3 regions of the Enterococcus sp. AZ196 genome follow, and region 1 is predicted to be linked to each of the others. Evidence: riboswitches for the same ligand, from Rfam matches in the RefSeq annotation. Region 1 holds a riboswitch; each other region holds the start of a gene.
What was found. Region 1 has a riboswitch for magnesium ahead of IGI67_RS06545 (GNAT family N-acetyltransferase). Riboswitches for the same ligand answer to the same signal wherever they lie in the genome.
Positions count from the first base shown of each region.

Region 2: it holds a riboswitch for magnesium, as region 1 does, so the genes downstream of both, mgtA (magnesium-translocating P-type ATPase) here and IGI67_RS06545 (GNAT family N-acetyltransferase) in region 1, are expected to answer to the same signal.
Region 3: it holds a riboswitch for magnesium, as region 1 does, so the genes downstream of both, IGI67_RS22265 (FtsW/RodA/SpoVE family cell cycle protein) here and IGI67_RS06545 (GNAT family N-acetyltransferase) in region 1, are expected to answer to the same signal.

Region 1 covers NZ_JBIPAM010000001.1:1,339,761-1,344,056, reverse strand. The annotation lists gene IGI67_RS06550 (hydroxymethylglutaryl-CoA reductase, degradative) at 1-2,269, shown strand, start outside; M-box (ykoK) riboswitch at 2,541-2,710, shown strand; gene IGI67_RS06545 (GNAT family N-acetyltransferase) at 2,876-3,319, shown strand; gene mgtA (magnesium-translocating P-type ATPase) at 3,520-4,296, shown strand, end outside.
Region 2 covers NZ_JBIPAM010000001.1:554,219-558,514, reverse strand. The annotation lists gene mgtA (magnesium-translocating P-type ATPase) at 1-2,590, opposite strand, end outside; M-box (ykoK) riboswitch at 2,868-3,032, opposite strand; gene IGI67_RS02655 (nitroreductase family protein) at 3,078-3,800, opposite strand; gene IGI67_RS02650 (PLP-dependent aminotransferase family protein) at 3,801-4,296, opposite strand, start outside.
Region 3 covers NZ_JBIPAM010000002.1:967,953-972,248, forward strand. The annotation lists gene IGI67_RS22260 (MucBP domain-containing protein) at 1-1,123, opposite strand, end outside; M-box (ykoK) riboswitch at 1,476-1,643, shown strand; gene IGI67_RS22265 (FtsW/RodA/SpoVE family cell cycle protein) at 1,757-2,905, shown strand; gene IGI67_RS22270 (FtsW/RodA/SpoVE family cell cycle protein) at 2,880-4,016, shown strand; gene IGI67_RS22275 (phosphatase PAP2/LCP family protein) at 4,056-4,296, shown strand, end outside.

The DNA of each region.
Region 1 (4,296 bases):
AGTATTTATGGGAAATGTTTTACAGGCAGGAAATGGTCAAAATGTGGCACGTCAGTCAGCAGTAAAAGCTGGCGTTCCCTTTAATGTACCAGCAACAACTATCAATGAAGTCTGCGGTTCAGGAATGAAATCAATCATCTTTGCCATGCAGCAGATTTTATTAGGTGAGGCTCAGGTCGTTGTTGCAGGTGGAACAGAAAATATGTCTCAAGCACCAAAAGTCACTCATTTCGACTATGCTGCACAAGAATGGCAGGAGCCAAAATCAAGTATGATTTATGATGGCTTGACTGATGCTTTCAGCGGGAAGCATATGGGACTGACGGCAGAAAAAGTCGCTCAAGAATATCAAATTACTCGCGAGATGCAGGATCAATATGCCTATGACTCACAAATGAAAGCAGCAAAAGCTAGCAAAGAAGGTAAGTTTGAATCAGAGATTATACCTGTTGCTTTAAAAGATGGTAGTACTTTATGGGAAGATGAAGGCATTCGTTTTGACTCAACCCTAGAAAAAATCGGATCACTTAAACCAGCCTTTAAAGAAGATGGTGTGGTAACAGCGGCTAATGCTTCACCGCTAAATGATGGGGCAGCGGCGGTGGTTTTGGCAGCGAAATCGTATGCCATTGAAAATGGGTTAGACTATCTGGCTGTTATTAATGGCTATAGCGAAGTTGGGATTGACCCAAGTATTATGGGGATGGCTCCTGTGTCAGCTATTAATAAATTATTAAATAAGGTAAATAGAACAATCGATGAGGTCGATGTTTTTCAGATCAATGAAGCTTTTGCAGCGGCGTCTGTAGCTGTTCAAAAGGAATTGAAGCTGCCAGATGAAAAGGTCAATACTTATGGCGGTGCAATCGCATTGGGACACCCTATTGGCGCCAGCGGAACTCGTATAGTAGCAACGCTTATTTCGGAGCTGTTCCAAGAAGATAAGCAGCGAGGAGTCGCAAGTCTTTGTATCGGAGGCGGATTGGGACTAGCCTTGATGATAACGAAAGCGGAGGATCAAGAGACCGCAAAAAAAAAGTTCTATCAAATGACCCAAGCTGAACGTCTAGCTAAGCTGGTCAAAGAAAAAAAACTGTCAGCTAAAGAAGCGGCTCAATTGCAAACCGAGACTGTATTATCGGAAAAAATTGCGGATAATTTGATTGAAAATCAAATTAGTGAGTGTGCAATTCCTCTTGGCGTGGCACAGAATTTCATTATTAACGGAAAAGAAAAGACTATTCCAATGGTTACAGAAGAGCCTTCAGTAATTGCCGCCGCTAGTAATGCAGCAAAAATTATCGCGAAGTCTGGTGGAATACACACACATGTGATCAATCAAAATATGATAGGTCAAATCGTTTTGAGAAATGTCACAGATTTTGAAGTAGTAAAAAAGGTTCTTATTGAACATGAGCAGGCTCTTTTTACCGCGGCTGAGAAAAGCTATCCTTCGATCTATCAGCGGGGTGGCGGAATGCAGTCACTCGACATTCGTACTTTCGAAGAGGGCTATCTTTCTATCGATTTAGAAGTAGACACTAAAGATGCGATGGGTGCCAATATCTTGAATACGATGTTGGAAGCTGTTGCACAAGAAGTAAAAGAATTAATTCCAGATGCGGATATTTTATTTAGTATCTTAAGTAACTATGCGACACAATCTTTGGTTGAGGCAAGCTGTGAGCTCTCTGTCGAGGAACTCTCGCAAGAACTGGCTGAAAAAATCGTAGCGGCTAGTGATTACAGTAAGATTGATCCTTATCGGGCAGCTACTCATAATAAAGGGATTATGAATGGAATTGATGCGGTTGTTTTAGCGACAGGAAATGACACGCGTGCGGTAGCAGCTGCTTGTCATGCTTATGCTGCTCGAAATGGACGGTATGAAGGTATGACACAGTGGAGCATCCAAGGAGAGAAACTCATTGGAAAGCTGACTTTGCCAATGAAAGTCGGCATTGTTGGAGGCGCAACAAAAGTCTTACCAAAGGCACAGCTAAGCGTGAAGTTATTAGAGGTCTCATCAGCGGCTGAATTGGCTGAAATTATCGTAGCTGTTGGGTTAGCGCAAAATTTTGCTGCAGTTCGTGCTTTAGTGACAGATGGGATTCAAAAAGGTCACATGGCGATGCAAAGTCGGTCATTGGCAATTACAGCAGGTGCGACCACTAGTGAAATCCCACAGGTTTCTAGACAATTAAGAAATGCTGAACGGATGAACCTTGCAACAGCCGAAGAAATCATCAAAAAGATTCGACTTGGTTAATAAAAAAGACAAATTACGAGTAAGTAGGGTCGCGGTCGCCGCGGCTCTACTTTTTCTATTTCTTCATAAAAAAAGAAGTGTTATTGTATATTTTTCTATTTATTTCAATAAAAAATTTCAAAATTCGATAATTATTTTTTATAATGAAAAAGACTGATATACCAAGGTCTATTTAGGTGTGTTTTTAATGATTGATAAACAAACGGGAAGGATACTAAAAAAAACTGTTTGACAGAAGCTTGATAACTTGTTATATTGTGTTCGAAAATAAAATATGATTTGTTAGGTGAGGCTCCTATACAAACATAGGCTACTGCCCAAAAATGTCGAGAGACGCCAATGGGTAGAACAGGAACTGTCGAATACAAGGCTTTTCTTAAGGTAGCTAAGATGTTTGTCTTTACGTTGTATAGTGCCAAAACTCAACGATTAGATCGACTATATGACTTTGTCTCTTTAGGATGAATTTTTGGTAAGGCTTTTCGCTGAGTTTTTGAGCGAAAAGTCTTTTTTTTGCGTAACGATCATTGCTATTTTCAAAACATAAAAAAGGGAGGAGTTTATTATGGTAAAACAGTGTTCACCTTAACCAAGTGGAACAGCTCATTGTATTGTGAGGCGTTAACCTTAAGAAATAAGGAGTTGAAGGCAAGTTCTGGAAAGGCATTTTTATTGAAGGCACCGCAAGAAGAGAGAAAGGATATTCATTTGATTATTAAGCAGGAGGCTCATGTAGTAGGAACCTTATTGTTGCATCCGATATCTGCAAAATGTGTGCAGATCAAACAAGTAGCAATAGATTCTCGTTATCAAGGAGCAGGATTAGGTAAGAATTTACTTATTTACGCAGAACAGGTCGCAAGAAATTTTGGTTTTTGTTTTGTATTTCTTACAGGAAGACAGCAGGCCTGGAGATTTTATGAAAAGCTGCACTATCGGTCAATATCAGATGACTATCAGGAAGGTCAATTAATCATGCGTATTTACAAAAAAGATATCCGATCACCACTAGAGAAAATTAAAGAAAGGGAGATGAGAACAAATGGATGACAGTAGTTCAATAATCACGGGTTTATGTCAGAAAAAAAGAAGCAAGAAGATACTATTATCTATTTGTTTTTAACGCCCAATTTTCTTCATAAACCCGTTTAATAAGGGAGAAAGCCATGAATACAATAAAAGATATCATTCTATACCTATTTATTGGAATAGGATTATGGCAGATTTTTTTCGGGAAGAAGGAGAAGAACATGAAGCAAACGAAAGTAACAAAGACAAATTACAATCTATTTGCTAAACAGACAGCAAACGGTATTTATGAAACCTTTAAAACATCAGCGCTTGGACTAACAACGGAGCAAGTCGCAGAAGCTAAAGAAACATTTGGAGAGAACAAAATACCATACAAAAAATCCACGCCTTTTTTTGTAGAAGCTTTAAAAGCATTTATCACACCATTTACTTTGGTGCTAATAGGATTAGGAATCATTTCTTTTATCACAGAAGGAATCTTGCCCGAGCCAGGGGAAAAAGACTTCTTCGGCAGCGGGATAATATTAGTCATGGTATTCGTCAGCGGTACAATGACATTGGTTCAGTCAGTACGTTCAAACAAAGCGGCTGAAAAATTAAAATCACTCGTAAAGGTAACGGCAACGGTACGCAGAGATAATCAGTATAAGGAAATCCCTATGGAAGAAATTGTTTGTGGAGATGTCGTTAAACTTTCTGCTGGAGATATGATTCCAGCTGATATTCGTTTGATTTCTGCAAAAGATCTATTTATTTCACAGTCAGCCCTGACAGGCGAGAGCTATCCAGTTGAGAAAAGTGCTGACAAGTTGAATGGAAAGAAAGAATCTGAGACAAGTTATGATAATTTAGTGTTTATGGGAAGCAATGTAATCAGCGGTAGTGCTGAAGGGGTCGTAGTTGCCGTTGGGGGGAATACCTTGTTTGGTGATGTTGCGAAATCTTTATCTGATACTCCGGTTCAAACAAGCTTTGAATTAGGGATTCGCAAAACA
Region 2 (4,296 bases), 790 kb from region 1:
CTATTTTTATATATAACACTTTCCCTAATTGCGTTGCCAACATATAGGAAACGACAATCCCAACATACCAGAACCAATAAGTGTTTGGTAGATGAACAAACTCAAATTGTTCCGCAAGTGGGGTCAGAACGACTAAAGCACCTGCTGCTACGGCTAACAGTAAGCTGATAAAAACCTGTGGTGCTGGTCTACTTTGAAAGAAAGGAACTTTCTTTGTTCGAACCATTAAAACAACTAGAGCTTGTGTCGTCAAGCCAATCATAAACCAGCCCGTTTGGAATAGGCTCTGTGCTCCAACAGTATTAGCACCGAAGACAAACCACATTACTAAGAACGTCACAATATCAAAAATGGAACTGATTGGTCCGATGCATACGGTAAATTTAAGTAGACCTTTTGTTTCCCATTTAGTAGGTACTTGTAATTCTTCATCGTCTACATTGTCCCATGGAATCGTCAACTGGGCGATATCATAGATTAAATTTTGTAAAAGCAACTGAAGCGACAGCATCGGTAGAAATGGCAAAAAGGCACTAGCAACCAAAATCGAGAACACATTTCCAAAATTGGAGCTGATAGTGATTTTGATATATTTCATCATGTTACTAAATACACGGCGACCTTCAATTACCCCGTTCTCCAAAACGCTCAAGCTTTTTTCCAATAAGATAATCGAACTGGCATCTTTTGTGATATCTGCTGCAGTATCTACTGATATTCCCACGTCTGCTTTGCGTAGAGCTGGCGCATCATTGATTCCATCTCCCATGAAACCTACCGTATGTCCTTTGATTTGCAGAGATTCAATGATTCGAGATTTCTGCATAGGATTCAACTTTGCAAATAAATTGATTTTTTCAGCTGTTTGATACAGCTCGTCATCAGTCATTCTATCTATTTGATTCCCTAAAACATAATCGTCTGCAGGGATTCCTACATCTTGGCAAACCTTTTGAGCGACAATAGCATTGTCACCCGTTAAAACTTTCACTGATACACCATGTTGCTGCAGCGATTTAATCGCTGGTTTAGCCGAAGCTTTCGCAGGATCGAGAAATCCCATGAAGCCAATCAATGTCATATCTTTTTCATCCTCAGTCGAATATATCGCTTCATCATGGGCATCACGACGAACAGCTACAGTAATAACTCGCATCCCTTGCCGATTCATTTTTTCATTGACTGTTTGCAATTGTTGACGGATTTCTGGTGTTAGCTCTAAAATTTCTCCATCAATTTCAACGTATTTGCAAATTGCTGCCATCTCTTCGACGGCCCCTTTTGTAATCATCAATTGATGCTCATCGGTTTTCATTACGACAGTCAGACGACGCCGAGAAAAATCAAACGGGATTTCATCAATTTTTTGAACCGTTTGAAAAGGTAATCTGCGATCTTGTTCTTCGAAATAATTAATTACGGCAATATCCATCAGATTTTTCCAACCAGTTTGATATGACGAGTTCATGAAAGCCAAATCTAGGACCTGTTCATTTTCGTGCCCTAACGGATCTAGATGTTGTACTAACACAACTCGATCCTCCGTGATTGTCCCGGTCTTATCTGTACACAAAACATCCATACTGCCTAAATTCTGGATCGAAGCCAGCTCTTTTACGATGACTTTATGTTTTGAAAGAGTCAAAGCTCCTTTAGCTAAATTAGAACTCACGATCATCGGCAGCATTTCAGGGGTCAATCCAACCGCTACTGCAATAGCAAAGAAAAAGGCGCTACTCCAATCCCCTTTCGTCAAACCGTTAATCAAAAATACAAGTGGAAACAATACCATTACCATTCTTAACAATAATTTACTGACTTTGGCCAAACCAATATCAAAGGACGTTTTTCCACGCTTCGATGTCGCATTTTTCGCGATATCACCAAAAAAAGTTTGCTGTCCTGTCTTTAATATAATTGCTTTTCCCTGACCACTTAATACATCCGTTCCCATAAATACGAGGTTAGTTAAGTCCAATGCCGTCATATCTTCGGTCAGCTTTACCTCTTTCGCAAGATACTTTTCGACAGGCATCGATTCTCCCGTTAGCGATGATTGGTTGACAAAAAGGTCCTTCGTCCAAATCAAAACCGCATCTGCCGGAATCATATCGCCAGTCGCTAACGTCAAAATGTCACCAGGCACGACCTCATCCATCGGAATTTCCTTTGTTTCTCCATTACGAGTGATCGCTGATGTATTTTCAATCATTTCTTTTAACTCAATACTGGCTTTTTGTGATCGATATTCTTGGATAAAAGTAATTAGAACACTGGCTAAAATCATGATCGTCATTACAATTGCTGCCTCAAGATCATTTGTCAACAATGAAACAATTGCTAAAAGTGCTAAAACATAGACAAATGGATCATTGAATGCTTGTAAAAACAATAGAATTCCAGGTGTTGGCTTTTGAGCAGAAACTTCATTCGGACCATACTCCTCCAAACGACTTTGTGCATCCTCTTCCGATAACCCATGCAAAGAAGTTCGCAAATTTAGGAAAAGATCGCGATCAGATAAAATCGCCAATTTTTTTAGTTCTTGATCTTTGTTGATTTTGCGAGCAAGAAGGTTTTTTTTGTTCATCATAGTTGTTCCTCCTAAAATTCAAGACAACCATCGTCGTCCCGTTATATTTATTTTTCGGTCGACTATCCTCATGATCCATCTTCCTCACATCCTCTCACTGGTTTGTTGCGGTCACTGTTGGGCTGGCTTTACGACTAGCAGCTAATCTCTCATTGAGAAAACATTTCTAAAAGATTGCGAAAAATAAATTTGATTTTCACCAGACAAATCATTTTTCTACTTGCTGAAACCAGAAAAAAAGCGCGCACTCGAAAATGAGCACGCGCGAAAATCCATTCATGTCCATCGTCGAGCTTTAGCACTATAGGGCGTAGACAAAATCTGTCAGCTACGTTATGAATCACCTTCACGATGATCCCTGTTCTACCCATTGGCGTCTCTCGACATTTTTGGGCAGCAGCCTGTGTCCATATAGGAGCCTCACCTAACAATTATTCTTATTTACATCCATACTATATGTTACTTACCTTTCAGTGTCAAACATTTACTTGAAAAATTTATTCATTTTCAGAAATTTATCAACTTCTTGATTTGGTCTATTACTAAAATAATCCGCGAATTTTTTACTCCAAATTTTTGTTTCACGAGCTTCTGCAAATTTTTCCATCGTATCATCATAATCTGCAATTAACTGATAATCATAATCTTGATATGTGTCATAATGAATGACCGCCATTTCAGGCAAGCGTGGTTTAACTCTCATTTCTACAGTAGGTTTTCCGATACTTAATCCAGCAATTGGCAACACCTGTTCAGGCAGGTTCAAAAGTTTACTGACTTCCACAATATCCTTTCTAATTGAACCAACTACTACAGAACCTAATCCTAACGCTTCTGTTGCAATCACTGCATTTTCCAAAGCCAAAGCAGCATCTGTCACAGCTGTAATCAATGGATCGGTCCCTTCGCTGATAGGATAATCTACACCATAATGTTCGGCAATCTTTTGTGTTCGTCTCAAATCCGCCACAAAAACTAGAAAAACTGAACTATGCAGCATATGAGGATTTCCAGGATTTAAAGACACGAGCTTTTCACGTATCTCACGATCTTTTATCACAATAATACTGTACATTTGTCCATTCATCCAACTCGGCGCTTGCCGACTAGCTTGCAAAATTTTTTTCAGCTCACCATCAGATAACTGATAATTTTCATCAAAATTCCGATAAGTTCGATGCTTCTTCATAACCTCTAACGCTTCCATCTAGCTCCTCCTTAGTTCCTTTGAAATAGCCTGCAGCTTTGCAAAAAAATGTTTTCGTGTTTGTTCTGTTAACCGAGTATAATTCACTCTCATTGCCATTGTATCATTACTAAACAAAAATGCGGGGGCTATCAATAATTTTTCTCTCAGAAAAATTTCCCAGTCTTTTCTAGTCAATTTTTGATGACGCCAAGTGAAATAAGCATAGATTCCTCCATCAATTTCAGATATCTGCCAATCTTCGGCAACAGTTTGTGCAGCAACATTGAATGCTGCTGCCCTTTGTTTCAATGCAAGGACTAACTCTTTTTGATTTTCTTCAAAAAGCGGATCAGTCAAAGCCGTATGGGCAATAACCTGAGGAAAAACACTAATAGAAAAATCCATCATCTGTTTAGCTTCAGACAATCGTTGAATCAAATTTCGATCTGCGACAATCCAACCAATTTTGATCGACGAACCAAAGATTTTCGATAATGATCCCAAATGAATCACT
Region 3 (4,296 bases), on a different contig from region 1:
TCAAACGGGCATTGTACTTAAACGTTTGTAATTGATCAAACTCTTCTTGTGTAACACCGGAAACAGTAACCCCTTCGTCTGTTATAGCTAAGCGGCTGCTGTCCAGCTGTCCACCATTGAAATCAAAATATGTTTGACTAGCACTATTTGAAGTAGTGAACGGCGGTACATAGCCATCGAAGTTCGTCATGCGGTTTGGCATGATTGAAAACGGAATGTAGATCGTCTGTTTGTCTGCATCGTAATTCAATTGATCAGCATTGATCGGCGTTGCAGCATCGCCTCGGCCAGTATTCTGACCGTATGCAGCCAGCTGTGTCAGTGCAGGCATTTGATTGATCGGTTTAAAATCAGTGATACCGCAAAATTGGACACGCAATTCCTTTAGTTTTGTCAAAGCAATTACAGGCTCAATAGTGGTAATGTTCATATTGGATTCGAAGGTTAAGGATTCCAAATTCGTCATTTTAGTGATTTTGTCATAAACGTTATTGGTCACGCTGCTCCCAGAAAGATTTAATTGAGTAAGTACCGGCCCGAAAATTGGAACATTTTGATCGGTGACATTTGTTCCCATCAGGTAGACCTGCTTCAATTTTGGCAAGCTGGCTAACACGGAAAAATCACTGATTTGATTATTGGAATTCATGTAGAAATATTCCAAATTACCTGCCAGCTCTAACCCTTTTAAGCTAGCTAAGGCAGTGTCGGTATTTTGGATGAAGAGGCTGGTCAGCTTCGGCATATCTTCTTGGGTCAATGTATCTTTTGTTTTCCCAATAGCTTTTGCGACGATTTGCTGCAGGACTGGATCAGGCATCCAAGTGTCTAAGCTGGCAGCGCGTGCTTCGACTGTGTTCGTTGTTGAACTTGTTTCAGCTGACGGAATAACCGTTGTACTTTCACTTGAAGCCGACGTGCTGGTTGACGGGGCTGCTTCCGCTTCACTTGATGTTGAATGGATACTGTTTACTGAACTAGCAGAGGGAATGGGTTCAGAGCTGGTTGAAATAGTTGAATCGCTGTCATATGTATTTGTTTCAGCACTCCCTTTGAGAGGAATACCGACAACAGAGCCCAAAATGATAGAACTGATTGCGGATAAATATAAAGCCTTTTTCACAAATATAACTCCTTTGTAAGTAATTAGTAATGAATAAATAATAAAGCAATTTTTATAAATAAACTGTTCAAGTTTTATGCGATGATTTTCGTTATTTGAACAATTCATTTTATTGACGAAAAAGGCCTAGTATTTTCCGAAAAAATTATCTAAGCAAAGAATTTAGCAGAAATGAATAGTAAAAAAGTAAATACTATTTTTTTACTTAATGTAAATATCATAAAAGGTTTGTTATTCCTAGTAAATTTTTAGTAAAGGATTTCATAAGCAAAGTTAAAGAAATTTGGGTTTTCTATAGAAATTTTTGCTATTTGCTGACAAAAAACGTAGTATTCTTTGTGAAAATAAATATAAGTAAACTTGTTAGGTGAGGCTCCTAAACAAACATAGGCTATTGCGCAGAAACGTCGAAAGACGCCAATGTGTAAAATAGGAATTGTCGGATTAAGGCTTTTCATAAAATAGCTAAGAGTAATTCTTTACGTTGTTTAGTGCTAAAACTCAGACGATGAGATTGATTGTGTGAGACACCCAACTTGTTAGTTTTTTTGCTAACGATTGGTGTCTCTTTTTTAGGTTATTTGCTGTGGACTCTCTCGTCTCAAACAATTACTTGATGAAGGGGAGAGAGATATGATGAAAAGAAAAAAGATCGATTGGCTGTTGCTGCTGCCTTATTTGGGAGCAAGTCTAATCGGTCTTTTAATTGTTTTCAGCGCTAGTTCTTATCGGTTGATGGCCGAAGGAGAAAATCCGCTAACGCTATTTAGTAAACAGGCCATTTTCATGGGTCTGAGCTGGCTGCTGATTGCAATTATTTATCATGTGAAATGCGCTGTTTTAGTGAAGGGTGGATTGGCAAAAAGCTTATTGGCGCTAGGATTGGTGAGTCTGCTGCTGGTAAAGATCAGCGGAGTCAGTATCAATGGCGCACAAAGATGGGTTTCCTTATTGGGCATCCAGTTTCAGCCTTCTGAAGTAACGAATGTCGCGTTGATTCTTTATTTGGCCTATTTTTTCCGAGTGAAACGAACGAGGCGCGAACTACTGGTTCCCAGCGGACTGGTTTTACTCAGCGGTTTGTTGATCCTGCTTCAGCCAAAAGTGACAGGTGCGATTATTATTTGGGGGATTGCTTTAGTGATCATCACGACTGCTCAATTGCCTTATCAGCTTTCACTTATCATTTTTTTGACGCTTATCGCAGGGATTGCACTGATAGGAGGAGTCATTCTTTTGCTGGGCAGTCATCATCTTTTGCCGGAATTATTTGCCCATACCTATGATCGCGTTCGGCTAGTGAGAGATCCTTTTCTCGACCCCTACGGAAAAGGCTTTCAAATGAGCAATTCTTATTATGCTCTTTATAACGGCGGTTTCTTTGGCCGAGGTTTAGGGAACAGTATTACGAAAAAAGGCTACCTGCCAGTTGCAGAAACGGATTTTGTCTATTCGATTTTAGTCGAAGAACTAGGTGTGGTGGTCGGCTTAATTGTATTAGCGCTGCTTTTTTTGATCGCTCTTCGTTTATTTGTACTAGCAGCAAAGGAAACGAGCCAGCAGATCAGCTTGATTTATTTTGGTGTTGGAACACTATTACTGATTCAAACAAGTATTAATATTGCCAGTATTTTAGGACTGATTCCCATGACAGGCGTGCCGCTGCCATTTATCAGTTATGGAGGAACCAGCTATCTGATCCTCTCAGCGGCTCTAGGTATTTGTCTAAAATTTTCTTCGGAGGTCCGAACAAATGATGAAACGTTTGAGCAACGAATTTAATTACTCTTTGTTTTTGCCGATCTTTTTATTCTATTTGATCAGCGTTGGTGTGCAGGCGATGGCCGCTGATTTAGACGGAGCAGAGGTGAAAAAGGTAGTAGTCAGGCAGATTATTTTCTGCCTGCTTTCACTGCTGGCGATGGGGGTAGTCAGCAGGATCAAAACGGCGCATCTATTACGATACGCGCCTGTTTTTTACATTTTATCATTAGGGATAATGCTCCTTTTGTATTGGTTTTATGATCCCGCGATGTACACCGTAACGAATACAAAGCGTTGGCTGCGAATTGGCGGTTTTTCCTTTCAGCCATCAGAGCTTATGAAGTTGAGCTTTATACTTTTTATGGTTCGTCTAACACTGATCAATGAGCGGAACTGCCAGCAGCGGACCATGAAAAGCGACCTGCATTATTTAGGCAAGATTGCCTTGTATAGTTTGCCGACATTCTTGTTGATGTTCATGCAGCGGGATTTTGGAACGAGTTTGGTTTTCATTGCTATTTTAGGTGCGCTGTTTGTTATTTCTGGAGTGCATTGGAAGATACTTGCTGCTATTACAGGTGCGGGGGCCGCTCTAGGGAACACATTATTGGTTTTAGTATTTAGTCAATGGGGGAATAGGCTGCTCTATTGGCTGCACTTTAAAACCTATCAATTGGATCGGGTACGCGCCTGGGCCGATCCGTTTCAATATCGGGATTCTATTGCGTATCAGCAGGTACAGAGTCTCTACGCGATTGGATCTGGCGGATTATTTGGGCGAGAGGCAGAGCAAGCTTCCGTATATGTGCCTGTCCGTGAATCGGACATGATCTTTACCGTAATTGGTGAGAGCTTTGGGTTTATCGGCGGAACCTTGGTGATTTTTCTGTACTTCTATTTGTTTTACCAAGTCCTGTCTGCGGCAATAAACACAAATAATAAAGCGAATCTCTATATTGCAGCAGCGTTTGTGTTTAGTCTGCTGTTTCAAATTTTTGAAAACATTGGTGCGGCGATTGGTATTTTACCGCTGACCGGAATTCCCTTACCGATACTAAGCCAAGGTGGGACCTCCTTGATCGTACTAGGCATTGGCTTAGGGATTATGTTGGGATTTAGTGAAAAATAGGTCGTTAGCTGAAAAAAGAACGGAGAATCAATAATCATTATGCGAAAAAAATTGTTTATAAAAAGTATAGGCGCATTGCTTGCAGTCCTTTTATTTACCACTGCCATTACAGCAAATGCGCAATGGCTACACCACTTGGATCATCTATTCATTCAATATCGATTGCCAAACATTTACTACGCAACGCTTTTTGTAGGAGCAATAGCTAAGTTGGCCACCATTGCTCCGATGCTCGCCATTTTCATTACTCTTGCTGTCCTTTTGCTGCGGAGAAATGATA